DNA from 2 places in the Hydrogenophaga sp. 5NK40-0174 genome. Region 1 is predicted to be linked to the other one. Evidence: predicted binding sites of a transcription regulator. Region 1 holds the regulator's gene; the other holds the start of a gene.

What was found. Region 1 encodes FNR, which switches genes on or off when oxygen is low (the NO sensors DNR and NnrR bind a similar motif). Its sites were predicted from a motif close to TTGATNNNNATCAA; they were not measured.
Region 2: a site for FNR is predicted at 2,601-2,614, ahead of ABWV89_RS16855 (bacteriohemerythrin). Genes of this name have one in related genera too.

The regions. Positions count from the first base shown of each region.
Region 1 covers NZ_BAABWG010000001.1:666,719-671,201, forward strand. Annotated here, with positions in the region: gene ccoG (cytochrome c oxidase accessory protein CcoG) at 1-132, shown strand, start outside; gene ABWV89_RS03070 (nitrogen fixation protein FixH) at 180-449, shown strand; gene ABWV89_RS03075 (hypothetical protein) at 533-844, shown strand; gene fnr (fumarate/nitrate reduction transcriptional regulator Fnr) at 872-1,591, opposite strand; gene hemN (oxygen-independent coproporphyrinogen III oxidase) at 1,799-3,178, shown strand; gene ABWV89_RS03090 (sulfite exporter TauE/SafE family protein) at 3,231-3,902, shown strand; gene ABWV89_RS03095 (DMT family transporter) at 3,929-4,483, opposite strand, start outside.
Region 2 covers NZ_BAABWG010000005.1:64,807-69,289, reverse strand. Annotated here, with positions in the region: gene acuI (acrylyl-CoA reductase (NADPH)) at 1-970, shown strand, start outside; gene ABWV89_RS16860 (DUF2189 domain-containing protein) at 1,062-1,922, opposite strand; gene ABWV89_RS16855 (bacteriohemerythrin) at 2,076-2,486, opposite strand; gene ABWV89_RS16850 (2OG-Fe dioxygenase family protein) at 2,632-3,393, shown strand; gene ABWV89_RS16845 (YkvA family protein) at 3,382-3,684, opposite strand; gene ABWV89_RS16840 (VWA domain-containing protein) at 3,787-4,483, opposite strand, start outside.

The DNA of each region.
Region 1 (4,483 bases):
GCCGTTCGGGTGCAGATTCCGCCCAATACGGCAGAGCCGGGTTCTCACCCGATTCGCTTCACTGTTCGGGCCGCCTCTGGTGATGATCCGGACGAGGTCGTTGAAAAGGCTGCCTTCCTGGTTCCCCGCTAAACTGTTTCATTGGAGTGACCCAGCATATGTCTTCCGGAGTCCTGAACATGCCTTCCCAATCAACTACCCCTGTGCCAGCCAGCACGCCGCGCCCTTGGTGGAAGGAACCCATCATGTGGCTGGTTGTTGGCGGCCCTGCCGCTGCCGTGATCGCCGGCGTGACCACCGTCATCATTGCGGCCAGCAACCCTGACCCCGTGCTGGATCGCACGGAAGCCGGTACTGCCAACATGGTGCCGGCCCATCAGGCGCGCAACCATGCGGCCTCACCGACAGTTGCGCCTGCCGGCAAGAGTGCCGGGCAAGACAGTCAATGACCAAGGTGCAGGTCCTGGGGCTCGCACCTTGAGGCCTCCGAACCTGGCACGACCATTTCACACGGATCTGAGGAGACACACACATGAAAGCGCAACGTTGGATGTGGATCGCCTGGCCAGCATTCCTCGTGGCGGGTGTACTGGAGATTCTGGTGTTTGCCATGGTGGATCCCAGTGATCTGCAGTGGTTTGGTGAGCCGCTCGAGCTGTCGCGGCAAGCCGTCTACACGATCGGCTTTTTTGTGTTCTGGGCCATCACCATGGCTTCGAGTGCCCTGACGACCTTGCTGGCCATGTCTCCGTTTGAAGTGAATCGCTGCCCAGTGCCTGCGGACGAGCGACCTCGGAATTGCGTGAAGAACGGCGGGGCAGGGGACTGCAGCAGCTGCGGCTGACGACTGGTCAGCCCGACGCAAGCCATTTCAGGAGCACTGCTGCGGGTTGACGATCTGTTTGAGGCCGTCCGTGTCCTTGATGTGGACGTAGCGCTGTTTGACGTCGATGATGCCTTCGTCCACGAACTTGGAAAAGGTGCGGCTCACTGTCTCGAGCTTCATGCCCAGATAGCTGCCGATCTCTTCTCTCGTCATGCGAAGAATGAGCTCTGATTGCGAGAAGCCCCGGGCGTGCAGGCGCTGGACCAGGTTGAGCAAGAACGCCGCCAGCCGCTCTTCGGCGCGCATGCTACCCAGAAGCAGCATGACGCTGTGGTCACGCACGATTTCGCGACTCATGATCTTGTGCACGTGGTGCTGCAGCGTCGTGAACTCACGTGAAAGCTCTTCCACCTGGTCGAAAGGCATCACGCAGACTTCAGCATCTTCAAGTGCCACGGCATCGCAGGAATGGCGGTCGCTGACGATGCCATCGAGGCCGATGATCTCGCCCGTCATTTGAAAACCGGTCACCTGGTCGCGTCCATCGGCGCTGGTGACGCAGGTTTTGAAAAAGCCGGAGCGGACCGCGTACAAGGAAGTGAACTTGTCCCCCACGCTGAACAGGGACTGGCCCCGCTTGATCCGCTTGCGTGTGGTGATCACGCTGTCGAGCTTGGTCATTTCCTCTTCGTTGAGGCCCATGGGCAAGCAGAGCTCGCGAAGGTTGCAGCTCGAACAGGCGACTTTGATGCTGGTTCCGTCCATACGTATATTCATCGTTGAGGTGGCAAGCTTAACCCAAAGACACATTGGCGGCTGCAATCCCCCTGTCTGGAAACCGCTCTCACGGCCTTTGCACCTCATCCAATGTCAGTCAGGGCAAACCCGGGGAAGGTCGCAGGGCTTGATGAAGATCAATGGGATCGTTCTCACATTGAGGCAAAGTGCCATGCCATCAATGGAGAATTCTCAGTGAGCCACGCGATTTCCGACGATTTGCTCAAGCGTTTTGACGTTCCAGGGCCTCGTTACACGTCCTACCCCACAGCAGACAGGTTTGTGGAAGCCTTTACAGAAGGCGACTACATCCAGGCGCTGGAGCAGCGGCGCGCCGGGTCCATGGCCCTGCCTTTGTCCCTGTACGTGCATATTCCGTTTTGCGAGTCGGTCTGCTACTACTGCGCCTGCAACAAGGTCATTACCAAGCACCACGACAAGGCTGCCGAGTATCTGCGTTACCTGTCGCGTGAAGTCGAGTTGCAGGTTCAGCACTTTGGCAAGGGGCACAACGTATCGCAGCTCCATCTGGGCGGCGGTACGCCGACCTTCCTCTCGGACGAGGAGCTCGAAGACCTGATGTCAATGATCCGCCGGAACTTCACCCTGGTGCCTGGCGGCGAGTATTCGGTGGAGGTTGATCCGCGCACAGTGACCGACCAGAGGCTGCAAACACTTGCCCGGCTCGGGTTCAATCGCCTGAGCTTTGGTGTGCAGGATTTTGATCCTGCGGTTCAGAAAGCCGTGCACCGCGTGCAGCCGGCCGAGCAGGTGTTCGATCTGGTCAAGGCGGCGCGTGAAATCGGCTTCGAATCCGTCAACGTCGACCTGATCTACGGCCTGCCGCTGCAAACGCCGGAGAGTTTTGCACGAACGCTGTCCCAGCTCAACGATCTGCGGCCCGACAGGGTGGCCTTGTACGCGTACGCTCATCTGCCGGCTCGATTCAAACCCCAGCGCCGGATTGCCGCCGCTGAGCTGCCCAGTCCTGCAGACAAGCTCACCATGCTGTCCAGATCGCTCGACGCCATGAGCGAAGCCGGCTACGTGTATGTCGGGATGGACCATTTCGCGCTGCCAAGCGATGCGCTGGCCGTGGCAAAAAGGCAGGGACGCCTGCACCGCAATTTTCAGGGCTACAGCACGCAGCCGGATTGTGATCTGATTGCACTGGGCGTATCGGCCATTGGGCGCATTGGTGCGACCTACAGCCAGAACGCCAAAACGCTCGATGAGTACTACGACGCGCTCAACCAGGGGCGACTTCCCATTGTGCGTGGCCTTGCACTGACCCGTGACGACTTGCTGCGCCGCTCAGTGATCATGTCTGTGATGTGCCAGGGTGAGGTGCAGTTTGAGTCGATCGAACTGGGGCATCTCATCGATTTCAAGTCCTACTTTGCGCGCGAAATCGAATCGCTGGCCGATTTTGAAGCCAATGGTCTTGTCGAAGTGGATGACAGCAGCATCCGCGTGACCGCCCAGGGCTGGTACCTGGTCAGAGCCATCGCCATGGTGTTCGACAAGTACATCCAGACCGATCTGGACCGGGCACGCTTCTCCAAGATCATCTGAGCCCGCCGGGCGATGGCCCCTAGCGGGCCCGCCGCGCTGATACAGTCCAGCTATGCAAACTTCGATGGCCATGACGGCGCTTTTCATGGGCCTGGTGGGAGGACCCCATTGCGTGGCCATGTGCGGCGCTGCTTGTGCTGGCATTGGCCATGCAGCAGGGGAGCGCAGCACCCAGGCACTGTGGCTTTTCCAGCTCAGCCGGGTGGCGGGCTACGCCTTGCTGGGTGCATTGGCTGCAGGCTCCGTGCAAGGGCTTGCCTGGCTTGGTCAGAATACCGCTGTTGTCCGACCCGTCTGGACCACTTTCCATGTCGCTGCGCTGGCCTTGGGACTGGCGCTGCTGATTCGAGGGCGCCAACCTGGCTGGATCGATGACCTCGGGCAGAGCATCTGGCGCAAAGCACGGCCGGTGCTCACCCGGATGGGGGCAGGCGCGCCCATTGTGCTGGGCGCTGCTTGGGCCTTGATGCCCTGCGGCCTGCTGTACTCAGCCTTGTTGATGGCATCCTTGTCGGCAGACGCGTTTCAAGGGGCCGGCATCATGGCTCTGTTTGCTGCGGGCACGGCAGTGTCCCTGACAGCCGGGCCCTGGCTCCTGCTCAAACTCAGGGGAGGGCGCTCAGGCGCCTGGGCCATCCGGCTGGCAGGGCTGGCCCTGGCAGGCGCCTCTGGGTGGGCTTTATGGATGGGCATCACTCAGCCTACGGGTCTGTGGTGCGCCTGAAGGCTCAAGGCCGTTGAGTCGTTTCATCACAATGGGGCCGCCAGAGGGTTGCGTGTCTTGCGGGTAGCCACCCAGAGGCCAAGCATGGCCAGCCCGAAGGCCACCCACTGAGGCAGGCTGGGGCGCTCACCCAGAAGCAGGACACCAATGGCCGCCGCCGAGACGGGCAGCATCACGGTGAAGACACCCGCCCTGGCGGCCGGTACATGCTGCAGGCCTTTCATCCAGAGCCACACCGTCCAGACGCTCGCCGCCATGCCGTAGAACAGGACCAGCAGCCAAAGTGGCGCGGCCACCGTGCCAAAGTCGAAATGCCATGCGGCGTACAGGCCCATGGGCGTGACAAGCAGCAAGCCCCAGAGATTGATGATGGCTGAGATGCGGCGAGGGGAAATGCGAGCCGTCAGGCGTTTGCCAATGACCACGTAGGAGGCTTCGCACACGACAGCAGCGAAAACAAGCAGCGGGCCGAGCCAATGCGCTTGAAAGGCATCTGCATGAGCCGGCTCCTGGCGCCCGTAGGCAAACAGGCCGATGCCCATGGCGGAGAGCGCAATCGCCGCTATGGTCTGACGCTGCAA
Region 2 (4,483 bases), on a different contig from region 1:
AGAGCAAGGCTACCGATGTGCCATGGCCGACATCGATGAGACGTCGCTGCCGGCCGATGGCGACGTGAGCATTGATGTGGAGTGGTCGACCATCAACTACAAGGACGGCCTGGCCATCACGGGTAAATCGCCCGTGGTGCGCAGCTTCCCCATGGTGCCTGGCATTGATCTGGCGGGCACAGTGACGGCCAGCAGCCATCCGCGCTGGTCCGTTGGGCAAGAAGTGGTGCTCAACGGGTTTGGAGTGGGTGAAGTGCATTGGGGCGGCCTGGCACAGAGGGCGAAGGTCAAAGGCGACTGGTTGGTGGCCTTGCCCGACGGGCTCAGCACACGCGAGGCCATGGCCGTGGGCACAGCGGGCTACACCGCCATGCTCAGCGTGCAAGCCTTGCAACGCCACCTTGACGCGGCAGGCGTCAAACCCGGCAGCGGCGAGGTGCTGGTGACTGGTGCCAGCGGCGGTGTGGGCAGTGTGGCTGTGTCCCTGCTCAGCGCCATGGGTCATACGGTGGTGGCTTCTACGGGCCGTATGGCAGAAGCCGACTATCTCAGATCACTTGGTGCTGCGGAGGTGATGGACCGGGCGGCTCTGTCCGAGCCAGGCAAACCGCTTCAGAAAGAGCGCTGGATCGGCGTGGTGGATTCGGTGGGCAGCCACACCCTGGTCAATGCTTGCGCCAGTACGCGTTACGACGGCGCAGTAACGGCTTGCGGTCTGGCGCAGGGCTTCGATCTGCCTGGCACTGTCATGCCCTTCATCCTGCGAGGCGTGACGCTCTACGGCATTGACAGTGTGATGGCACCGATGGTGCGCCGGGAACTTGCCTGGAAGGGCCTTGCGCAGTGGCTGGACAAAGACAAGTTGTCGGCCATGACGGAAGAGATTGGTCTGGCGGCCGCCATTGATCTGGCGCCGCGAATTCTGTCCGGCCAGGTAAGGGGCCGCACGGTGGTGAACGTTAACAGCTGACAACGGCGCCCAAGGCGCGAATGCCGAGAAAGCACGCCTCTCGCTGTTGCGTGAGGCAGGGGACCCTCGCCAAAGAAACGCACCCGGGTCGTCAGCCGGCTTCGCTTTCAGATGGGGTTGGAACGAGACGCCGGTAGGCATGCCAGGTGGCGTGGCCGATGATGGGGCCGGTGACCAGCAAGCCCACAAAGGCGGGCAGCATGGAGACCAGAATGATCAGGGTGATCAGCCCACCCCAGAGCATCATCACGCCCGGGTTCTTCAGGCAGGCGCGGATGCTGGTGAGGCCGGCAGAGATGGCGTCCACCTGACGATCCATGATCATGGGGATGGAGATGGCGCTGGTCACAAAGATCAGCGTGGCAAACACGCCGCCCACAACGATGTAGGTGATGACAAAACCGATGTTCTCCGGGTCGAGCAGGATGTCGACCACGTCGACGGTTCCCGGCATGTTGTTGAAGCTGACGGCAAAGACGATCAGCGCAGCGCGGCCCCAGAGCATTTCCAGGATCAGCAGCACAAAGGCAAAGATGCCCATGGTGCCCTTGGTGGGGCGCCATGCCAGCAGCGATGCGCGCAGGGAAGGCCGGTGATCGTTGGTTTGCATGGCCTTGCTGGCGTCGTAGATGCCCAGGCACAGGAATGGGCCCATCAGCAGGAAGCCGGCGCTCAACCAAAGCACATATTCTGGTGCTCGCTGGAAAACGGCGAGCAAAGCGTGGCCCATGAGAAAGAAGCACAGGCCATAGAACAGGCCGATGCGCGGGCAGCGTTTGAAGTCCTGCCAGCCAAGCTTGAGCCACTCGACGGGATCGCGAGCCGTCAGCTCGGCCAGTGGCAGGTTGAAGATGGATTCGCTGTTCGCTTCCGGTGCGGCTTGCGCGTCAGAGCGCGATTCCGGCAGCTGATCTGGCTGGGGCGGAACCGCATGGGTAGCAACGTGTGCCATGGCAAAGTCTCCTCTTGGGCCTGAATATAGCCACTAAAGAAGCAGTGCCTTATATGGTTTACCCCAGCCCATTGGCAGGCAAATGTTTCGAAATGCCGCCTATGTGGCTGGATCTGTCACGTATCAGGTGTCAAGGCTGCCCTGAGGTACCGATCAGGCTGCCAGAGTCTTGAGATCTGCCTGCGTGCTGCGCAAGTGCTGGGCAAGGGCTGCGTCCAGACTTTGCGTGTGCTTGGCAAACCATGCGGCCAGCTCGCGGGCCATGGTGCGGGCGGGCTCGAAGGAGCGTGACCGGATCATGTCCAGGCCTTCCCTGAGCACGTTGAGAACCACCCGGTGCTGCATGATGTGGTTGGCCGCGGAGCCGTAGTTGGTTTTGCGCATCCAGGTGTCTTCGCGGCCGAAGTGCTCGGTGGTGTGGCCCAGCATGGCTGTCCATGCTTCTTCCAGGTGATCGTCTGGTGCCTGCTCGACCTGAGCGAGCAGGTCGATGAATTCGCGGTGAACCTGGTCCATGGGTTCAAAGTCCAGCAACAGCTGGTCGGACCACTGAATCTCTGACATGGCAACCTCCTTGGATGACAGGATCAGCTTCGCACCGCCTTGTGTGGCGGGCTTTGATCCAGCGCAGACTTTGGGCAGGTACCACGCGGGACAAATGTCTCGTGTGAGCATGAGTTGACCCGAGTCAGGCCAGTACACTGCGGACATGACGCAAGAATTTTCCCCGCCGTTCTCCCCGCTGGCCGCACAAGGCGCTGCGCTGGCTGAGCGAGGCTATGCCTTGCTGCATCCGAGCGCGGTGACGCAATGGCTGCCCGCTACCGGGGAGGACCTGTCAGCCCTGCACTCAGCCTGGGAGGATCTTCCGCCAGACAATTACTTGCGCGACGGTGGCAAGTACCGGCGTCGACGCCATGGCAGCTTTGTCGTGGATGGAAACGAGGTTCTGGCCGTGCCACATCGCGCGCATTGGCAGCCGGTGTCGTACAACGCCCTCCATGGTGGCATGGAACGCTGGTTTGAACCGGTCACACCGGAAACGCTGGCGCTGCCGGTGTGGAATCGCATCTTGTTGCGCCTGGGCGAAGTGGCATCTGCACTGCATGGTGAGCGGCGCTGGTACGTGGAGGCACATCCGTTCCGCATCGACACCACTGATGGGATTGGGCGCCCCACGCCCGAAGGGGCACACCGGGATGGTGTGGACCTGGTGGCCGTGTTCATGATCGACCGGCACGGCATCAAGGGAGGTGAGAGCCGTGTGTTCGAAGCCAATGGACCGTCGGGGCAACGCTTCACGCTGCGCGACCCCTGGTCATTGATGCTGCTCGATGATGCGCGCGTGATCCATGAGTCCACACCGATCCAGCCTGTGAGCGAGGACACCCTGGGCTGGCGCGATACCTTGGTGCTGACCTACCGGCGCGACGGTTTTCAGGATGACCCGGCTGGCGGTTCAGCGGCCTGAACGAACCTTGGCGCCTACCGGTCGGCCACCTTGCTCTGCATGGCGCTGAACGTGCTCAGGCAGGCGGGCGAGCAACCAGCGCAAGGCCAAGGGGGCCAGGACGAGGTCATCCATGATGCCGAACAAGGGCAGGAAGTCCGGGATGACGTCGATGGGTGAGACCAGGTAGACCAGAACGCCCAACACGCCCAGCTTGAACCAGCGCGGGGTGTGCGGATGGCCCATGGCGTACCAGACGCGCTTGACGTCTCCGCGCAGTGCCATCCAGATGGCGGCCAGTCGTTTCCACATGGTGCTCTCTCCTTGGTGTCAGGCGACCAGGTTGCACCGACTGCGCAACCTGATCAACTCTGGATAAGACGCATATGGGGACGAATGGTTCCCGTGCAAGGCTCAATGCCGGATGGCGTTGGGGAAGTACAGGGCCGTGAGGTTGCGGGCATGCACCGGTGAAAAGCCCTGTGCACCGGCAACGCCTGCCGCGCCATAGCGTCGCCAGTCGCGCACCCAGTGAAGGTGGTCGCAGGTTTCGATCAGGCCAATGGTCTCGCGGTCGCCAATGAGGATGCCGTGCACGCGCAGCGCCAGCGCGTCTTTGGCGGCGCGCAATGCATCCAGCGCCTCATGGGTCAGACCGAACTCTCCGTCGCTGACGATAAGAACGTCGGCGTCTTGCCAGCCTTCCTGTTGCGTCTGCAAAATGGCGCGCTCGATCGGGGTCTGCACATCGGTGCCGCCGTCGAAGGACTGGCCCATGGTGTCGAGCAGGGCGTCCAGGCCGGCAGCGTCGCGGCTAAGCTCCTTTTGCAGCAACTCACCCGGGCCGCCAAAAGAGAGCAAAAGGCAGCGCCGGTCGCTGCTGTGGGCAATGCGCAAGGCCTGCAGCACGCAAGCTTTGGCCACATTCTCGGGTGCGCCCTGCATGGAGCCGGATGTGTCCAGACAAATGATCATGGGGCCATGGCCGGCCGAGCGTTGGTCTCGCTCGTTGGCTTCACCCTCGGGCCAGGGTTGGGGCAAAGGTGAGGGAATGCGCGCGCGATCGTCGTAGGCGAGCAATCGGGCTTCGGCAAAGCGAGCGCGCCACAGG